DNA from 2 places in the Alteromonas sp. DY56-G5 genome. Region 2 is predicted to be linked to the other one. Evidence: predicted binding sites of a transcription regulator. Region 2 holds the regulator's gene; the other holds the start of a gene.
The links. The regulator FNR, encoded in region 2, switches genes on or off when oxygen is low (the NO sensors DNR and NnrR bind a similar motif). The targets are predictions, from matches to a motif close to TTGATCTAGATCAA.

Region 1 (10,799 bases), on a different contig from region 2:
ACCCGGTGCGTACTGTAATAGTTGTGTGGTTGTATCGCCGTTACCGTCAACAAGAAATTTAGAGGTACGAATACCTTCAATCGAGACCGAAGCACTTGAGCCTTCCAAGCAGCTCGACGCACCACTTGCTACGTTATATTGTGCACTTTGAGAAAACGACAGTGAATCGTTAGCAACGACAGGGGCATTACTCTCAACCCCTGTGTAACCACCAACGTAATTTTGCTGAATATCTACGGTGTAAGACACCGTTAAAACGCTTCCCCCCGGAAGCGTGCCGGTTGCGTTAGTAACGTTGTAAGTGATGGCCTCATTTTGACTGGCGTCAGTACTTGAAGCAGGCCTCGTTATATTAAACGTATTTCCACCATAGCTAATCGTGATATCCGATGAAAAATCAACGCCATCGGCTATGGTGTCGTTAAGAATTAAAGAGTCTACCGATACGTAATCAGAAATTTGAATTGAGTTAGTAACGGTAAGTGTGTTGCCAGGACTTGATTCCCCTGTATTTACACCTTGCTGTATTGCAACATGCTTTGCCGTAACCGTGTCATTGCTAGAAACCTGGGTAAGCCCATTGCCGTTAAAACTCGCATTAAAGTCAAGCGGATGCACAATACTTGAAGCACTGCACTGCTGCGCATTCAGGACATTAATAAAATGCATGGGGTAGCTCACGCGCACATCATTTGCACTGCTTGTTCCCGTAGCAGAAGCACACGAAACATCTAAAATGCCACCAGTACTGGATGTAGAAGGTTCACTATCTATAGCGCACCCAGTTCCACCAGTTATCGTAGCTTGAGCGCTATACTGAACACCATTGTCTAAAACATCTGTGAACTGTAAGTTGTCTATCGTTGGACCATTTGCAACATCTACCGTATGTGTAACGGTTGCTGAAAAACTTGGGCCCGCAGCAAGCTCGTTTTCCGCAGCAGAGCTTTGCGTAGTTACTTGGTAAAGGGCCGCCTCAACTGACGCACTTTGCGATGTTCCCACTATTGGGCCGTTATCACCTGTTGCTGTGTCACCAAATTCATAAACAGGCGTTACCTCGATAGCAAACGCTTCCGCTGGCGTTGCATTACTGTCGATAGTGAAACAAACATTGGTAGTTAGGTCAGGGCCATTGGTTACAACCGAGCCCACTGGGATATCTACCGTTGAAAAACTGAACCCTTCGGTGCCAGCAACGGTTTGCGCAATGATAGGATCTTCGAGCTCATTGTTGTTCGCAACGGTGTCAAACGTGCCTACATTAACCGTAGCGCTGTTACTTCCTATAAACGTCGCACCGTTAAATGTTAAGTCAGCATCATGAATAACGCGAAGATAAGGGCCATACCCTGTTGTACCTGAGTTTGTTAACGGTATGTCGTAACAAAATGACTCCCCTATAAACGCGCTTTGCGGCGGTGAGTTTGTGATGACAGGGGTTGCTGCTTGCGCGCTTTGCAATGCGCCTAAGAGCAATGAAGTACCGATGATGGCTTTGGACAATGTGCGGATCATGTCTTTCCTTTCATTCGTGTTTTTCGTTTTAAAACAGTTGGCTATCGGGTTCAGTTGTAATCACTTCATACTTGTTTTCATCGAACTCAACGTAAAAAACCATTGAATACATTCAAATGATGGAACCTGAAAACTAGTACAAGATTTAACTTCTCGCCAGATAGAAAGCAGTAACTTTTAATAAATAAAAACTAATATTTCTCTGTTTTATATAGAGTTACTGAGCAAAGCGGAACATAACGCGTTGGAAAACGTAAAGACAGTAGACATAAGGATAAGACAACAAGGATAGGGGTTAACCCCTATTGCAATTTCTAAACCCCAAAATTTAGTTGGCAGTATGGATCATTAGGTTTAATATCGAGCGATTTATTTAAACCCCACACCATCATATTGGTATAAAAATTAATACCCAAGTATTGAATTAAATTACAAATTTGAGCATTATTATTAACCAAGGCGTCAAAAGTTCATGCTTTGAGTAAACTTAGTTCCTATTAAAGGCCGTGCTCTCGCATCACTAACAAAACATAAAGCATTTGAATTTGCCCTGTGTTCTCTATGTCGTCAGTGTCAAACTGGATACCCACAGACAGTTTATCGCGACCTCGAATATTTTTGATGTTCCCTCGAATTACTATCGCTTCGGGGTTTTCTTCGTCGGGCGGAAACTCTATTTTGACAGGTTCATGAATTAAGCTATTTAAGGCATCTTTATCTGCGTCAGCTATTTCTTGTTCGGTAGGATGATATTCACAATGAACACCAGATTTTTACAAATCAGTAACCATTGCAAGGTGCCCTGTTTGAAATGATTCCATCTCTAGCTTAACCATCAGCTCAACTTTAAGCCGCGGCTCACGGCGTAAGCGTTTTTGGTTGATGTCTTTTGGAAATGAAACAACCAAGATAGGAACTTGAACAGTGGTGAGCATCAGCAGCTCACTTTGAAAGTTTATTGACGTGAGTGTTGCGTCACTAACTATGCTCTTTAACTCAAGCGTAAGGCCCGGACGCAACATTTTTAGCTCATGCAGACTTTTTTTGTTTCGCGTTAAGTCAAACAACATAAACTCAGACGACACGCAGCCAATGTAGCCGACTTTAAACGACACGCGCTCGTGCAAGGCATTCAAATAACTTATTTCAACAGGTGTGCCAGCTTTAAGCTCGTAAATTATGCTCAAGCTTCCCCCTTAATCACTCTCATTATCCAATAATGTCCTTTAACGCGCTAACCACAACATACCGTTAACATAATAAAAATGAAAGAAAACAAATCTTCGTCGAACCTTATCACATACCACTCTTTTAGTTTCTCAGCGGTATTTCTTACTCAAATTCACTTAATTGTTTCTGCGCTAGCTTCGGTTATCGCAAATTAGGGTAAATAGCGCATCACCATTAAATTTTTCTTATTTTCATTCCCTTTCTATTGATCTTGATCAAACTAATAATTAAACTTTCAGTAATTTCTGAAACTTCTGGAAGGTAAAAATGAAAATGACGCCTTTAATTACATCTGCGGTTATGCACTTTGGCGAAATGGGAAGTCGTTGGGGTTTCAACAGAACAGTTGGGCAAATTCTTGCGCTTATTGTTTTAAACGAAGAGCCCATTTCGGCGCAGGAAATTGCGGATGCGCTCAACATATCCAGAGGCAATACCAGCATGGGTTTAAAAGAGCTTCAGTCATGGCGCTTAGTTAAACAGCATCTTGTTCCTGGTGAGAGAAAAGAGTTCTTTATTCCGGCTGGCGATATTTGGACACTGGCCAATAGAGTATTCGAAGAGCGAAGAAAGCGCGAGATAGACCCAACAATGAGTCTACTGCGTGATTTGTTGCTTGACGCACCTGCCAATGAAAAAGAGGCGAATGCACAACATAAACTGAACGAAATTCACGATTTACTCGAATCAATTACGGCATGGTCTGAAGAGCTTCAAAATCTTGGACCTGAAAAGTTAAACACGTTGATGAAGTTGGGTTCTGGCGTGGGCCGTATGCTTGAGCTTAAGGACAAGCTACTTCCGGGGAAAAACAGCGTTAACTAAGGGGGCCTTCTGTGGATGCATTCTTGCTGTCTCGTTTACAATTTGCGTTAAATATTAGTTTTCATATTTTGTTTCCAACCATCACCATGGCGATGGGCTGGTTTCTATTTTACTTTAAGCTGCGCTCTAATATTTCAGGTCACCCTGTGTGGATGCGTATGTATCGCTTTTGGGTACGTGTCTTTGCCCTAAGCTTCGCCTTGGGTGTAGTAAGCGGCGTCACCATGTCATTTCAGTTTGGTACTAACTGGCCTGGATTTATGGAGAAAGTAGGTAATGTGGCGGGGCCACTACTCGGTTATGAGGTACTTACCGCCTTTTTCTTAGAAGCCACGTTTTTAGGCATCATGCTGTTTGGCATACGCCGTGTTCCGAACTGGCTGCATACGGCTTCAACCCTTATTGTTGCACTTGGCACCACTACTTCTGCGTTCTGGATATTAGCCTTAAATAGCTGGATGCAAACACCGCAGGGTTTTGAAGTGGTCGACGGTGTGGTGTATGCCACAAACTGGAAAGAAATTATCTTTAACCCGTCTTTCCCTTACCGCTTTGTACATATGATGTTAGCGTCTGGACTGACGGCCAGCTTCCTGATAGCTGGGCTTTCGGCCTACCGCATGCTTAAAGGCGACGACAAGCTTGCACCTAAGCTCGCGCTTAAAACCGCCACCTATACGGCGGCAGTGTTAATCCCGCTACAAATTTTTGCTGGTGACATGCATGGTTTAAATACGCTTGAGCATCAGCCTCAGAAAGTAGCGGCGATGGAAGGACTTTGGGAAACCACTGAAGGCGCACCTTTGTTGCTTTTTGCAATTCCTGACGAAGAAAGCAAAGAGAATCATTTTGAAATTCCCATTCCCTATGGTGCGAGTTTAATTCTTACTCACGAACTTAAAGGCGAGATTAAAGGGTTAAATGAGTTTGAAGGAGAGCATCCGCCCGTTGCTCCTGTTTTCTTCGGTTTTAGGGTTATGGTGGGAATGGGTATGTTAATGCTTGCTGTGTCATGGCTTGGCAGTCTTTATCTTATGCGCAAAAAAGACTTCCCAATTTGGCTTAAACGCACGTTAGCAGGCATGGCGTTTAGCGGCTGGATTGCTACGTTAGCAGGCTGGTACGTAACGGAAATAGGCCGTCAGCCCTATTTGGTAAGCGGTGTATTAAGAACCGCTGATGCCGTTACCCAGTTACCACCGGCGAATATTGCTCTGTCGTTCACGCTCTATCTTGTTATTTATACGGTGCTTCTAATCGCATACATGGGAACACTTATGTTGATGTGCAGAAGAGCCGTTGAAATTGAAGAGATAACGACGGAAGAGCGCGAAATTGCCAAGGCAAAAATGCAGCCTACTGACCCAGACCCAAGCACGGTTTAAGGAGAGCAAACATGTTTGAAAACGTATCAGCAGAAATGCTCGGAAATATTTATGTGGGTTTACTTGGTCTATCTGTATTGCTGTACGCCATTTTAGATGGCTACGACTTGGGTGTGGGTGTGCTTATTCCGCCAAGAACAGAAGCGTTTCGCGATGACATGATAGCCTCCATAGGGCCTTACTGGGATGCTAATGAGACGTGGCTTGTGCTCGCCATAGGTCTACTGCTTGTTGCCTTCCCTGAAGCCCATAGTGAGTTTTTACAAACCTTGTACTTGCCAGCCACCTTCATGTTATTAGGGCTTATTTTGCGCGGCGTAGCGTTCGATTTTCGCGCCAAGGTTGTGCAGGTGAAAAAGCGTAAATGGGACATGGTATTCAAATACGGGTCGCTGTTAACCACATTAGCTCAAGGGTATATGTTGGGTATATACGTGACGGGGCTTCGCACAGATATTTGGGCGCAAGGCTTTGCACTTCTCGCTGCATTTGGTGTTACGGCTGCTTATGCGTTTATTGGCTCGTGCTGGTTAATACTTAAAGGCGAAGGTGAGCTTCAACAAAAAGCGTATTACTGGGCCAGAAGAGGTTTAGGGGTACTGGCAGTAGGGATTGTCGCGGTAAGTATCGCAAACCTAACCTTACACGATGACGTACGAGACTTATGGTTGTCTGCTCCTTGGGGCTATGTGCTTTTCGCTATTCCAGTAGCGTGTTTTGCGCTTCTAGCACTATGTGGTGTGTTGCTTAAAAAACTGCCTGATGCACAAGGGAAAGGCGAATGGCTTCCGTTCTTTATTGCTCTTCTAGTATTTTTACTTTGTTTCACCGCATTTGGCATAAGCTACTATCCGTTTATCATCCCTGGACAGATGACGGTGATGGACGCGCTTAGTGATGCAAGCTCTCTGCGCTTCTTGCTTGTTGGCGTAGTTATTGTAGTACCTATTATTTTGGCTTATACGGCCATGGTATATAAGATATTCTCCGGTAAATCAGAGAAGCTTTCTTACTACTAGCTTTTGTTAATGGGATCGCAGCAGATCCCAATTACTTGAAACAATAGTGAACATCATTGAAATTCAATGGTGTTCACTTTCTATTCAGCGCTATACTAAACGCTGTACATTGCGAGTTTCTTGCGGTTCCCGACGCCTTTCCTGTGCTCGGGGCATTTGCGGCGACCAGTATCCCCAATCCACGAACTCGATCTGAAAACCTGCGATCAAAATATGATCCTTTCCCTCGAACAATGTATACCAATGACTAGAGGATGTTTAGCTTTAGCTAGTCTACCCTTAAGGTGTGATCAAAATTTAAACGTTACTTACCGTTAAATATTTTGTTGACATCAAACTGTAATATTACTATATTTTATTTGGGGCAATTTTTAATAGAAGGAGCCAATACCATGGAAAATGTATTCCATTCGTTCTCACGGTTCTTCAAGCGCGCGCACCCCTACACAGTCGCTCACTATATCGGCCGTAAAAATGCGCAGCGTATCTTAGGATGTAAAATCAAAAAGAAATCCAAGATATTTGCCGACCAGCACGTTGAAGACCAAAATCATTAATTTATATGGGGCCCGTCAAACCGGCCCCATTTTTTTAGCTCAATTTAAATCTATTAACGTTTTCCTGAAGGTTCTCAGCCAGGCTGAATAAGCTTTTCGCTTCACTATTCACATTGGTATTCGCGGCTTTTACTTGATCGCCCAGCATTTGAAAATCTAGTGCCCCTTCGCGTGCAACTTGCACCTGATCTTTAGCGTGTTGTACAAGAGCCGAAGCCTCATTGCTCACCTCAACTAACGATAAAACACTTTTGCGTCCGTCTTCCAACGTAATCACCAGCTCATTGGCAAGCCCCAATGCGTTGTGTGCCTTGTCTTTATTCGAAGTCATAGTTTGTACAGAATCACGAATTGACTGCACTATTTTTTCTAACATGGCATTAATTTCAACTGTCGATTGATGAGTTCTTGATGCTAGCGTACGCACTTCATCCGCCACCACCGCAAAACCTCTACCCGACTCTCCTGCTCTTGCCGCTTCTATTGCAGCATTAAGTGCCAATAGGTTAGTTTGATCAGCAATCTCAGCAATGGTTTTCACCACACTCGATACGTTTTTTCCATCACTTTGCAACTTATCTAACGTAGAAGCAGTTTTATCAATATTTAGGGTTAAATCAGAGATGGCGCGCGCTGTGGTTTCCACATCCACCTTACCTTGCGCTATCTGGTGGGCACTACCTTTCGCTTGTTCCGCAGCTTTTATAGATAGAGTAAGGCTTTGTTCCATTTCATCAGACAGATTGTCCATGACTGACACTAGCTGCTTGATGTCTCCTTGAAAGCTTAGAATAGCGGTTGAAGAGTGTGATGTTGCACTGTTAAGTGTTTGTGATGAGTGGTTCAGGTCATTCACTGCATGTTGAAGGTCAGTCATTCCCTTGTGAAATACGGCTAGTAGACCTTGAACGCTATGCGTTATCGCGTGGAGTTCTTGTAAATTTTGAGTAGGTAGACGTGACTGTAAATTGCGTGTTTTTGCAATATCGTCAAGCCTCTTAGCCATCTCTTCGATAGGACTTGCGATATTCCGCTTAGCAAGTATGTAGCCCATTATGGATACAGCCAGTAGCAATATGATTAGGCTGTAGATAGTGAACTGGCTCACACTGAGTTCAGCAGAAATAGCCATGGTTCGAGAGTTCGCAGCACGCTCAACACCCGAGCGTACCCCAGTTAAAAGTGCATTTAGTTCAGATGCTGCTTGGGTAATAACTTGAAGATTTTCCCGTGCAATATCCCAATCTATAGATGTTGCTGACATCGTTTGCTGTAAAGACGCAGCTGACGCAACCAGTACATCAAATTTTTCTTGAGCGGCATCGCTTCCCATATAGCTGAATCGGGAAAATTTGGCGTTGGTCTCGTCGACGAGCAGGTCTTTCTGTCCGTTATATTCGCGACTATTTATTGTGGTTCCGTATAAGGAATACGCGATAAGCACCAGCTCTTTACTTTGAGTTTGTATATCATCGATAGCGCTTAACGAGGGTAATGTTTCAGCCACGTAGGCTTCTACTAAGTTTTCGACATTGGCGTTGTTCTTTGTCAATACAATTGCCGCGATGAGCGACACAATTACAACGAGAAGATAACCGAGCAAGATTCTTTGCTTGATGGTTTTAAACATATAAGCCCCATATTATTTAGGGGCACGTCTATACTTGTCGCACGTCTCTGCACCCTTTTCTATTCGTGGTAGGACAAAATTTACTTCTCCTACAATTGAACAAAAATAGACCGCTACGGTTGCTTTTTTCTTTCAGATTTTTAATCGGGAAGTTATCGAATTTATGTTGTACCAATCCGCTTAGAAAATTGCCCACTCAGAAGGCGCTGGCAAGTTTCCTAGCAAAGCGTGGGAATGCAGGAATGGCTGTTCCCTTTCAAATTCCCAGAATGAAGCTAGGAAGCTTGCCAGACCTTCCCGAAGGGCGAGTTTAAAATGTTCGTACTCTTTGTTGTGTCACCTTGATGTAGAACCACTATACCTGCGGTAACACGCCCGCGATTACGAACATTTTAACTCTCGCTGAGTGGGTAATGATCTATGCGGACTGGTATTACTTAGTGTCTTCAACTGCAAGTTGCCTCATCTATCACCGAAAGTATTGAGAAACCAACGCTAATTATGAGGGAGTTAAATATGGTTAAGCGGTACCGAGGTTGTGTACTTAATCTGCTCCATTGCAAAGCTTGAAGTGACGTCGGAAAACTCTATACCGTTAACCAATCGCTTATAAAAATGATCAAAGCAATCCATATCGGTAACGAGGACTTTTAGCAGGTAATCGTATTCGCCAGACATACGATAGCATTCAACAACTTCATCAAACGACGCGGCGTGCTTGGCGAAACTTGCCAGCCACTTTCCATCATGTCTGCCCGCTTTTACTTGCACGAAAACGGTCATGGCCAGCCCCAGGTGTTTTGCTTGCAACAGCGCTACTCGCCTAGAGATTATGCCCTTCTCTTCTAGCTTTTGAATACGCCGCCAGCAGGGCGTTACCGTAAGCCCAACTTGCTCAGCGATTTCTGCGACAGGCGTGTCAGCGTTATTCTGTAGCATGGCCAAAATGGCTTTATCTATTGTGTCTATACCGCTTGTTTTTTCGCTACGCATAGTGAGATGTTGCCCTTTATTTCCATGTTCTCAGTTTTTCAGCGAATTACGTCAGGCGCTTTACTTTTATGGAGGCTATTTAAAGCCACCAAGGCTGAGTAAAGTCGACATTTTCTGGTGCAATTTCGTACTGAAAGGGAGGCGTGAATACATCCCAAAATGCATCCCGCAAGTCCTCGTCTATTATGCTAAGTTTACCTGCATCGCGATAGCGAGATAGCAGTGTATTGTAAGCGTCAATCGGCATTTGCGGGTTAGACTGGCGAAAGATAACACGCCCTCCAAACTCTTCATACATCGCTTTTTCTGTTTGAAACTGTATAACCTGCTTGGCCGCTATCTCTTTAATGGGTTTCGCGGCCGTTTCACTTGAAACCTGACCTTCAAACTTCTCGATAAACTTGCTTACCAGTGTTTGATTAACCGTTATGCCTTTTTGTTTTGCATAGTCCTCTAAAACAAGCTCATAGATTCTGTTAGACGCATTTACACGGACCACATAATCAAGCATACCTGCGTAATTGTCTTTCGCTTGCAGCTTCAAGTTTTTACGTTCTTCTTCACTAGGCACGACGTCTGCCATACGGATTTCGGTATTAAGCACCATTCCTAAAACACCCTGATCATCGACTTGTCCATTTGCCTGAGCAGCATAAGCAAGGTTTGAAATTAGAATAAGTAGCGCGGTGGCCAATGAAGATCGAATAGTTGATGTTATGCGCATTAAGCACTCCCTGTAGACGTATTTATCGCCGCGATTACGAACACTTTGAGTCTCGCTGAGTGGGTAATTAACTGTGCGGACTGGTATTACCCAAATGGGCGTTGTAATGAGTAAAGCATTAAACGCTATGACTACGCAATACCGTGGCGTACTGATATTAGGAATATGCTGCGAGCTTCAAATTTATTGGGGTGAACGAGTGCTTATGTGGTGTAGCCGAGAGAGGATGGCGATAGCGACGCAGTAGACTAGCTATTGATGAAAAGCGTTATACGTTAAAAATGATATATACCAAAGCGATATGGACTAAAAGCTTTATGCACTAAAAGCTTTGGCGCGCGTTTAGCGTGAGTGCGGAAATACAGACATTAGAAAGAAAAACGGCGGTCAAATGACCGCCGTTTTTGAATTCTTAGATAGCTTGCACGTTAGCAGCTTGAAGACCTTTTTGACCTTCTTCAACTTCAAATTCTACTCGCTGACCTTCTGGAAGCGTTTTGTAACCGTCAGAGATGATCGCACGGAAATGAACGAAAACGTCCTTACCGCCGTTATCTTGAGTTAGAAAACCGTAACCTTTATCAGCGTTGAACCACTTAACTGTGCCTGTAACTTTAGACATGTCGTATAGACCTCAAATATCGTATTAAATTGCGCATAAGCGCGTGTAACAAAGTTCTTTAGAGTCTTTAAATTGGCGGAGTATTGGGTCTTACTTACGAATGGACAAACAACTTACAACAAATTACCGGGTAACTCGAGTGGTTTTACATATAGCAAATAATACAAAATCGCGTCTATTTAAAGACTTTGGCTTAGAGCCGTATCCACTATAACACTCTTCGGGACGATTACTATACAAATTAATTAATTAACTACGGAATTCATAAATATTTCACCGCAGCGTAACAAAAATCA
Region 2 (10,799 bases):
CTACTTCCTTTTACGCTGGTGCCTTTCTAACAAGACTGGCGTAGCTGAAGGTGAGTCAATGGGCCACAAATTCGATGGTATTGAGGAGTTGAACAATCAACTTCCTCGCTGGTGGACAATTATGTTCTACATGACCATCGTTTGGGGCTTTTTATACCTAGCGCTTTATCCTGGCTTAGGTGCGTTTGAAGGTATTTTGGGTTGGAAGAGCTCTAACCAAAATATTCAATCGCTAGAAGAGTCAGCTCAGGCGCGTATTGATGCTAAAGAGCAAGGCTACCTAGTAGAATATGACCGTGAACTAGATTTCGCTGCCGAGAAGTTCGATCCGATCTTCGAAGCGTATGCACAAGTTCCTGTTGAAGAACTGGCTAAAGACCCAGAAGCAAATAAAGTAGGTCAGCGTTTGTTCCTACAAAATTGCTCTCAGTGTCACGGTTCTGATGCACGAGGTCAAAATGGCGGCTTCCCTAACCTAACGGACAACGACTGGTTGTACGGTGGTTCAGGTGCAAAAATCGTTGAAACTCTTACGCTTGGTCGTAAAGCGGCTATGCCAGCATGGCTAGATGCCATGGGTGAAGACGGTATCGAAGAAGTGGTTAACTACGTACTTAGTTTAAGCGGTCGCGATGTGGACCCTCAGCTTGCAGAAGCAGGTAAAGCTCGTTTCGCAGCGTGTGCGGCTTGTCACGGTATGGACGGTAAAGGTAACCAAGCACTTGGTGCACCAAACCTTACTGACAATATCTGGCTATACGGCGGCAGCCACAGAGCGGTAACAGAAACGCTTACTTACGGTCGTAACGGTGTAATGCCTTCATTCAAGAAAACCTTGGGTGATGACAAAATTCATGTTGTTGCAGCGTATGTATACAGCCTTTCAAATGATTAATGATTTAAATCATTAAATATCTTAAAAAGCCTCGTTACTACGGGGCTTTTTTTATGAGAAAATACAGCGGTATAGAGAGTGCCATGCGAACATTCTTTGTACACTTTTAACATGTCTCGCCAACACTATATTTATCATTATTTGCCGGCTTTACGTGTAGTTGGGGAAGTAAAAATAAATATGTTGTTAGTGAAGTAAATACGAGAAAGATTTCGATGAATAGACCCTGGTATAAAGAGTTCTGGCCCTGGTTTTTAATTGCCGTACCTATCATTACACTCATCATGGGTGGCGTGTTGTTAAACCTTGCTATTAGCACCGAAGATAGCCTGGTGGTGGACGACTACTACAAGGAAGGAAAAGCGATCAATGCCCGTCTGGACAAAGAGGCCATAGCCCGCCGCAAGAATATCACTACCGATTTAACCATTGAAGATGGCAGCATAGCGCTAGAGTTTCATTCAGGTATTCCACAAGAAGGTAATGCGGTTAAACTAAGCTTTTATCACGTAACGCTTGAAGAGCGTGATGTCAGCGTTTTATTAAGCCGCGACGCTAACGGTATTTATCGCGGTTTTGTCGAAGAAGATCTTGATGGTAAATGGCGCGTATCGCTAACCCCTATTGATGATAGCTGGAAAATACAAAATACCATCTATCTGCCCCACTCTGGCAAAATGAAATTCAATCCATAATGGCCAAGCACGACTGTTACCATTGCGGCTTGCCTATTGCGGGCTCAGACGATGGAAAATTTACTACCGTGATATTAGGGCAGCAACGCGACATGTGTTGCCCTGGATGTTTAGCCGTGGCCGAAGCCATCGTAACCAACGGTCTTGAAGACTATTACCAGTTTAGAACCGAACCAGCGCAAAAATCAGACGATGGCATTCTAGAGACACTCGACAAGCTCAAAGTGTATGACGACCCTGCTCTTCAAGAAGAATTCGTTTTTGATGAGGGGCAAGATAAGCAGATTCAATTAACCCTTGAAGGTATCACGTGCGCTGCGTGTGGATGGCTTATCGAAAAGCAGTTGTCAAAAGTAGAAGGGATAAAGCAAGTCGCGGTAAACGTCCAAGAGCGCCGCGCTTTAGTTACTTGGTCACCTTTTCAAATCAAGCTTAGTCAGATTCTTTCTACACTAAAACGCATTGGTTATGTTGGGTCGCCATTTCACCCCGACGAACACGAAGCCAGTTATAAACGCGAACAAAAGACTTTTCTGAAAAAGCTTGGCCTAGCAGGCATTATGACCATGCAGGTGATGATGCTGATGACGGGGCTGTATTTTGACTGGTTTGGCGCTATTGAATTAGAAACCCGACAGTATTTTTACTGGGTTGCCCTTACGCTTACTACACCTGTGGTGCTGTATTCAGGCAGCACTTTTTATGTGGGCGCCGCCAATGCGCTAAGCGCAAGAACGGTTAATATGGATGTACCCGTTACGCTCGCCATATTCGGTACTTACATTGCTGGAATTCGCTCTACAGTATTAGAGCAAGGCGAAGTGTATTTTGAATCTATTTGTATGTTCATTTTCCTGCTGTTACTCAGCCGCTTTTTAGAACATCGTAGCCGTCATCGCGCCGCACAGATCTCTGCCAATATGATGCAGTATGTACCCGTTTCAGCCACCAAATTACTGCCGGATGGCAGCCTAACCGAGTGTCTGGCAAAGCAGTTAAGAATTGACGATGTGGTGCTGGTTAAGCCTGGTGAAACAGTCCCCATTGATGGGGTGGTAACCGACGGCAACGCAGCGGTTGACGAATCTATGCTTACCGGCGAGTTTAACCCCGTGCGTAAGTCGAACAGTAGCCCGGTATACGGCGGCACGGTTTGTCAAGATGGTACGCTAACCATTACGGTTACGCAGACCCTTAAAAATGCGCTGGTAAATCAAATTGTACGACTGCAAGCAAGTGCCATGGCGAGTAAACCTAAAGCAGCGCAGATAGCCGATAATTTTTCTCGCTATTTCGTTACCGCGGTATTGCTGATTTCGGCGTTAACCTATGGCTTTTGGGCGTATCAGGGTAGCGACGAGGCATTTTGGATCACCATATCGGTGCTGGTTGCAACCTGCCCTTGCGCATTAGGGTTGGCTACGCCATCAGCGTTAACCTGCGCTATGGCAAAATTAAACAGACAAGGTATTTTACTAAAACGCGCCGATGCGCTTGAACAAATTACTGACATTGACACCATCGCATTAGACAAAACCGGCACGCTCACAAAAGGCAAATTTACTATTTCAAATGCCTGGTACGCTGACGGTGTGGATAGTAATAGTGCGCTATCAATTGCCCGCGCTTTGGAGTCACGCTCTGAACATCCGATTGCCAAAGCCTTTAGCGACGATATAGCCTTTAGCGACGGTGTAGCCCTAAGCGAGATTTCTGCCTCTAGCGGCAGTGCTGACGCTATCGATAACACGGTACACAAAGTGACTAATTTTACCGTTACGCCAGGAGGTGGTATCAGCGGTGAGATCAATGACACGTTGTTTTCTATGGGATCTGTAGCATTCAGCGTTCACGAATCACAGCTAAAACTCATTGAAGCGTTCCCTTCAGCTAACGTGTTTCTCACGGTTAAGGGGCGTATTATGGCGGCGTATGAAGTAAAGGATTCACTAAGAGAAGATACGCAAGAAACTCTCGATATATTAGCTGCAAGCCATACTCTCGCCGTTTTAAGTGGTGATACACAGCAAAACGTTAATGCGCTTACCGCACCATTGCCAATTTCGACCGCTAAAGGTGGCCTAACACCTGAGCAAAAGTACGAAGCCGTTCAAGCTATGCAGCAATCTGGCGCGAAAGTAATGATGATGGGTGACGGTATTAACGACGCTCCAGTTCTTGCCAGCGCTGATGTGGCAATTGCAGTGGGTAATGCCACAGACGTGGCTAAAACTGCCGCCGACGTGATACTGCTTGGCGATCAGCTGCTTTCTGTACCAGAACTTATTCGAACTGCGCACCAAGTGAAGCAAAAAATAAGGCAAAATATTGGCTGGTCGGTAGGTTACAACGTTTTGATCTTACCTTTCGTCGTATCAGGCCTACTTTCACCGTGGATGGCTGTTGTTGGTATGTCGTTAAGCAGTATCATTGTGGTCACAAACTCAACGCGACTCTTGAGCAAATAGCATGAGTATTATTTACGTATTAATTCCAATCGCCATCATCATTGTTGCCGTCGCTATCGTGATATTCTTTTGGGCGGTGAAAACCAATCAATTTGAAGATTTAGATCGCCAAGGGTATAGCATACTGTTTGACGATGATCTTCCGCCAGAAGAAAAAAAGCTAGCTGAGCAACGCAAGCAACTTCAAGACAGTAAAGTAGACAAAAGCCAAGCGCCACATGGAAGGGATTAACTACTTCTCTGCCTTTCTTATCGGCTTAGCCGGCGGAGTTCACTGTGTGGGAATGTGCGGTGGAATCGTCGCTGCGCTAAGGATGGTATCGCCTAAAGGCGCTTCAGCACTACCCTATACCCTTGCCTATAACATGGGACGTATGGTGAGCTACACCATCGCCGGAGCAATAACCGGGGCAATTGGAAAAATTGCAGCAGATTATATACCTCTTGCCAACTATGCCCTTTCCCTACTTAGCGGAATCATGTTGCTTCTACTGGCGTGTTATTTGGGTAAGTGGTGGACTGGCTTAACGGTGCTGGAAAATGCTGGTAAAGGCCTATTTTCCAAAGTCCAGCCGCTTTCAAAACGCTTTTTGCCATTTAAGACCCCTTTAAGTGCATTGCCTTATGGTTTTATTTGGGGTTGGCTTCCTTGCGGTTTGGTGTATTCCACACTTACCTGGTCTCTCGCAGCGGGTAATGCGCTAGAAGGCGCAGCTATTATGTTCTTCTTCGGTTTGGGTACATTACCCACCTTACTCGCCGCAAGCGCTGGTAGCCAATATATTGTTCAAAGTTTTCAACATAACCATTTTAGACAAATTATTGCAGTAATAATGGCAATATATGCAGCTTATCTTATTCATAGCGCAATCGTTTAAAAATGGGTGTATTATTGTCGGGTATTCTTTTAGAGAGCGTGCATTATGAGCAAAGGAAGCCAATTTTCTATTCACTGTCAAAACTGTAGTTTCAGTCACTTATGTTTACCGGTGGCGTTAAACAAAACAGAAATCGAGTCTCTTGACGATATTATTGAACGCAAGAAGCCGCTTCATAAAGGTGACACGCTGATTCAAACTGGTGATAAATTCCGTTCTCTATTTGCAGTGAGAACCGGTTCATTCAAATCATTTGTGACTAATACCGAAGGTGAAGAACAGATTACCGGCTTCCACTTTCCTGGTGACATTATCGGTTTCGATGCATTAAGAGAGAACAAGCACCAAAGCTATACTTCTGCGTTAGAAACTGCCATGGTGTGTGAGCTTCCCTACGAGACCCTCGACGAAATGTCAGTGCAATTTCCAAAGCTACGCCACCAGATCATGAGTTTCATGAGCGCTGAAATAAAACAAGATCACGACATGATCATGCTTTTAAACAAGCGAACTGCAGAAGAGCGCTTACTGTATTTCATCTCACACCTGTCGCAACGCTTTGAAGAGCGTGGCTTTTCCCATAGAGAATTCCACTTAACCATGACGCGCAACGAAATTGGAAACTATTTAGGATTAACGATTGAAACGATTAGTCGTCTGTTAAGCCGTTTTCAAAAAGACAACATCATAAAAGTAGACGGCAAGCTTATTACTATTTTGGATTTCGATAGGCTAAACACCAAACTAGCGGCGCTTAACGGCCCTAGCGTTGTCTGCGGTTAGTCCTTTTTAAGTGTTAAATAAGGCGCGCACTAAGCGTAATGCTAGTCAGTTAAGCTGACTGGCTTTTTTCTTTGTGGGGTATTTAGTCGGTCTTTTCCTCACAACTCGTGGATAATACCTGTCAGGTCGTTTGTCAGGTAACTTCATCATCCTCAACGATTCCATCAGGTATTCATAGTGGACGGGCAGTTTGGTCACTGTGTCTGGGATGGTGGTCAGGAAGAAAACGATGATATGCCTCATGCATAGACCGAAGCTAAGCCGTGAGGGAGATAGCTCCGGCATATCTTTTACGGCATCAAGCATCATCACTCTAATCAGATTGTAGGCGAGTAATAGTCCCCACAGTTCCTGACGCACCATCTCAGATTTCTTGCTGCGAAGCGTCAGCTTTGCCTGATGTAACGTCTGTTTCATTTCCCTGAAGCCCAGTTCTATTTCCCAGCGTTGAACGTACACATCGGCAATCTCTTCGTAGGGGAACTGCATAGCATCGACCATTGAACTAAGCACGCGGTAGGTCTTTCCGTTTACTTCGTAGCTGGTCAGTCTCGCTTCGATGGTTTCAGGTAAACCATCAAACTTCTTCCGCGCCTGAGGCGAGGTCTTGAGGGTGACTACAGCATCATGTTCTCTTAGTTGATGTTTCACTATGTACTGTAAATCTTTACGGGCGGGCAGCATCCAGTGCGTATTAACACCTTTGGTCATCCACAGGTGCAGTAATCCCAGCGAGTAATATCCTCTGTCGAAGAGGGTTAGAGAGTTATCAGGGACTGAAGGAATAAGCCGCTCTGCAAGAGACATCTCTCCGACATCACGGCCGTCAAATTCACTGGCCAAAAGAAGGTGGCTAGACGTTTCCATCAGACTACACATGCGTACCTGCGGGTACGGGTTATCGCCCATCACATTCCGGTCACATCCGAATGCGGCAAGGTTCTCAGTGGTATCCTGGGCACGGAACATCACACCATCAACCGCCAGTACATTTAAACCACACCACTGTTCAAAGGCATACTCACCAAATGCCCGCTGTGCCATCAGCTTAAAGACATGACCGACAGCTTCTTCGCCCAGTCGCTGCCGGGCCTGCACCACTGCGCTGGGAGCAACAAACCTGTTTTTACCAGGTAACGAGATATCCAGTTTATTCGCGATATCCCAGACCGGATCACTACGAAACAGACTCATACCAACAATAGTAAATACGACCGAATCCAAAGGTAAGCGGCGACGTCTGACGGTCGCTACCCCCGATAAAGCATAAGCTTGCTGAAGAAGCTCAGGGTCAATTAAAGACATCAGTTTATTAATAGCATTCAAATCTTCTGCATGAGCAAATGTATCATCGAGGTTTGTAAGCAAAGACATAAAAAAAATCCGATACCAGAGACTGATATCGGATTTTGAAGTCTTAAAACGATCGGTCAACCGATCAGGAAAATATTCTTAACTGATCGGCATTACGCACTAAGCGCGCTTTTTTGTAACCTGTGTTAGCCACCTATCTACCCTTTCAGCGCCACGCCGGTTGCTCCATATTCAATTCGGTGGGTTCACTCATGGTCGCCTCGTAAAATTCTTGATCTAAAACAACTTACGTTTTTCCCAATGTCGTTTATAGTTAGTATTAGAAAGCTTCGATTTCGACAGCCGCTACTAAGTTTCGTAGTTAGGGGGACGTTATGATTGAGTGTAAACGAATTCTGGCCGTGGTAGATGCCGAGCGCGATAACCAACCTGCACTAAGCCGAGCTTATGAACTCGCTTCAAAAACAGGTGCTTCAGTTACCGCCATGATGGTGGTATACGACTTATCTTATGATATGACGACCATGCTTAGCCCGGATGAGCGCGAGTCAATGCGCGATGCAGTTACAAAGGAGCATGCAAAATGGCTTGCCACCCACTTAAGAGAACAAGGATTCACTGAAACTGATATCGTTGTAGAATGGAATAATCGTGCGTATGAGTCGATTATTTACTACACCCTAAACAATCAGATAGATTTAGTGGTAAAGGCAACCAAAAAGCACGACGATCTTGCTTCTGTTATTTTCACCCCCACCGACTGGCATTTAATGCGTAAATGCCCTCGCCCAGTATTGCTCGTTAAAGAGCACGACTGGCCAGAAGGAGGAGAGATTATTGCTGCAGTAAACGTAGGCAGTGAAGACGATGAGCATGCCGCACTTAACGATAAGCTCACCCTCATTGCTAACGACTACGCCTCTTTATTGAAAGGTAGCGTAAATTTGGTCAACAGTTACCCTTCTACACCACTTAATATCGCCATAGAAGTGCCTGAGTTCGACCCCGATACCTATCACGACGCGGTAAAAAATCATCATTTAAAGGAAATGCGTAGTCACGCATTAAAGTACGGTATTCCTGAGAACAAATGCGTAGTAAGAGAAGGCCTTCCGGAAAAAGTTATCCCGCAAGTGGCAAAAACACTGGATGCAGAGCTGGTTGTTATTGGTACCGTTGGCCGTGTGGGCATTTCAGCGGCCCTAATTGGTAACACTGCAGAACACGTGATCGACGAACTCAATTGCGATGTGCTTGCTATTAAGCCAGATGGATTTGTGTCGCCGTTGTCGGTGTAGTCTTTTTATCAGTACCACATAGCCCGTGTTTGCCGTTACTTAGCGGCCAACGCGGTATGTCACCAACAAATTTAACTTCACAAGCATGGTCTCGAAAAGCCGCTTTAATGTATAATGGTGGCTTTATCACAAACCAAGCTAGTTAATTATGAGTTTAGGCACAAACAGTGCTGACGCGTCGCCATTAAATGCTGCGCAAAGTAAGCAAAAGTACAACTTCAACAAACTTCAGAAACGACTTCGCCGCAATGTGGGTAAAGCCATTGGCGATTTCGGTATGATTGAAAACAACGACAAAGTAATGGTGTGTTTATCTGGCGGTAAAGACAGCTACACCATGCTAGATATTTTATTGTTTTTAAAGAAGATTGCGCCTATTCATTTTGATATCGTTGCGGTTAATCTTGACCAAAAGCAGCCTGGTTTCCCCGAACATATCTTGCCTGAATATCTAGAAAGCATTGGCGTTGACTACAAAATTGTAGAAGAAGACACCTACTCTATTGTTAAAGACAAAATTCCAGAGGGAAAGACAACATGCTCTCTCTGTTCTCGCTTGCGCCGTGGTATTCTGTACCGCACGGCAAAAGAGTTAGGTGCGACTAAAATTGCATTAGGTCATCACCGCGACGACATGCTAGAAACGTTTTTCCTCAATATGTTTCATGGTGGCAAGCTTAAGTCTATGCCGCCAAAGCTAGTCAGCGATAACGGTGAACACATCGTTATTCGTCCATTGGCGTACTGCACAGAAAAAGACATCGAGAAATATTCTCAGGCCACTGAATTTCCGATTATTCCTTGTAACCTTTGTGGCTCACAAGAAAACCTACAGCGCCAAAACATAAAGGCTATGCTTCAAGACTGGAACCGTCGCTTCCCAGGTCGTATAGAGTCGATGTTCCGCGCGCTTCAAAACGTAGCGCCTTCACACTTAATCGACAGCAACCTTTATGATTTTAAAGCTATAGCTACACAAGAAGGCCCGGTTGAAGACGGTGATATCGGGTTCGATGAACCTTCTTTCACTACAGAAAATAGTACGGACTTCAGTTATGAAGATAATGCTATTGAAGTAATAAACATTATGGAACCTAAGTAAATGAAAATTGGACTTGCGCTAGGTGCCGGTGCCGCAAGGGGCTGGACTCACATTGGCATAATTGAAGCATTAGAAAAACTCGGCGTAAAAATTGACGTTGTTGCGGGATGCTCTATTGGTGCCTATGTTGGTGCTGCCTACGCAAGTGGCAAGCTGGAAGGCTTGAAAGAGTGGGCCTGTTCCCTCAGCGACTGGCAGGTACTTGCTCTTATGGGCGTAGGACTTAGACGCGGCGGTATTGCAAGCGGACAGAAGGTTTTCGACAAGCTAGCAAGCGAGTTTTGTGAATCGACTTATGAAGACATGCTTAAGCCGTTTGCGGCTGTAGCTACCGACCTTTATACCGGCCGTGAAGTGGTGTTTAACTCTGGTCCTATCGGAGACACCATTCAAGCATCCTGCGCTATTCCCGCACTTTTTGCGCCTGTAGCACACGGTGATCGTTGGTTGGTAGACGGTGCCGTTGTAAACCCTGTACCGGTGAACTTATGTCGCCAATTAGGGGCCGATTTTGTAATCGCGGTTAACCTTAACGCCGATTTCCGACCACTTCGTCTTGAAAAGTTGAGACAAGATCATGAAGAAAACCAGCGCAAAACTGAGGACTTTTTTACAAAGAGTCAAAACGTACTACGCCAATGGTTCTCCCCTGACAACAAAGAAGAAAAAGCCCTAGAGAAAAAAGACGAAAAAGACAGCGTCTCGGCTGGCAATGTAAAGACTGAAGAAGGCATTGCTTCTGATGTGATTGAAAAAGTGGAAGAAGAGTTGACCGAAGTCCCCGCTAAAGTGAACAAGCGAAACCCGCCTGGAATTATGAGCGTGATGAGCAGTTCACTTGAGATACTTCAAGCTCGCGTCACACGTTCACGTTTAGCTGGCGATCCGCCAGACATTCTTATTGAGCCTCAGCTTACCGACGTGGGTATTATGGAATTCCACAGAGCCGAAGAGCTATGCGCGAAGGGCGAAGAGACCATCGCGCGGTTAGCAGAGCAAATTAGGTATCAGCTTCTTACCTAATCCCAAATATGCATCTAGCTTGAAGCCATAGCGGTAACACGTAGCGGCGCATGAGGCAGTGTTAAGCCTTTTGCGTCGTTGATCCAATCTTGTTCTAGATGCAACACGCCGTTATTAATTTGCACACCTTGTGGTGTAATGAAATCTAAATTCTTGTCATCAAACTGAATCATCAAGCCCTTTACCGAGGGCATCATGAAAGACAAGAAGCTTCCCATTTCATTAAAGAAAGCTTCGTACTGACCATACAAAAACGTAAGGTCGTCTTTTGTGTAATACTGCTTAAGATATTCTGGTTTGGTTTCAAGTTGTACCGACATATCACACACGTTCGCGCGTTCGT

Region 1: NO989_RS07095 (GbsR/MarR family transcriptional regulator) is a predicted target of FNR. The motif match lies at 2,954-2,967, and genes of this name have one in related genera.

The regions. Positions count from the first base shown of each region.
Region 1 is NZ_JANHZQ010000010.1:38,312-49,110, forward strand. It holds gene NO989_RS07085 (tandem-95 repeat protein) at 1-1,518, opposite strand, end outside; gene NO989_RS07090 (hypothetical protein) at 2,292-2,705, opposite strand; gene NO989_RS07095 (GbsR/MarR family transcriptional regulator) at 3,016-3,573, shown strand; gene NO989_RS07100 (cytochrome ubiquinol oxidase subunit I) at 3,585-4,958, shown strand; gene NO989_RS07105 (cytochrome d ubiquinol oxidase subunit II) at 4,970-5,977, shown strand; gene NO989_RS07110 (hypothetical protein) at 6,370-6,534, shown strand; gene NO989_RS07115 (methyl-accepting chemotaxis protein) at 6,569-8,164, opposite strand; gene NO989_RS07120 (Lrp/AsnC family transcriptional regulator) at 8,675-9,157, opposite strand; gene NO989_RS07125 (hypothetical protein) at 9,237-9,881, opposite strand; gene NO989_RS07130 (hypothetical protein) at 9,988-10,128, shown strand; gene NO989_RS07135 (cold-shock protein) at 10,294-10,503, opposite strand; gene ubiB (ubiquinone biosynthesis regulatory protein kinase UbiB) at 10,797-10,799, opposite strand, start outside.
Region 2 is NZ_JANHZQ010000006.1:11,822-22,620, forward strand. It holds gene ccoP (cytochrome-c oxidase, cbb3-type subunit III) at 1-895, shown strand, start outside; gene NO989_RS04180 (FixH family protein) at 1,111-1,590, shown strand; gene NO989_RS04185 (heavy metal translocating P-type ATPase) at 1,590-4,058, shown strand; gene ccoS (cbb3-type cytochrome oxidase assembly protein CcoS) at 4,060-4,290, shown strand; gene NO989_RS04195 (sulfite exporter TauE/SafE family protein) at 4,277-4,936, shown strand; gene fnr (fumarate/nitrate reduction transcriptional regulator Fnr) at 4,982-5,719, shown strand; gene NO989_RS04205 (IS4 family transposase) at 5,765-7,093, opposite strand; gene uspE (universal stress protein UspE) at 7,408-8,331, shown strand; gene ttcA (tRNA 2-thiocytidine(32) synthetase TtcA) at 8,480-9,433, shown strand; gene NO989_RS04220 (patatin-like phospholipase family protein) at 9,434-10,456, shown strand; gene NO989_RS04225 (DUF2987 domain-containing protein) at 10,471-10,799, opposite strand, start outside.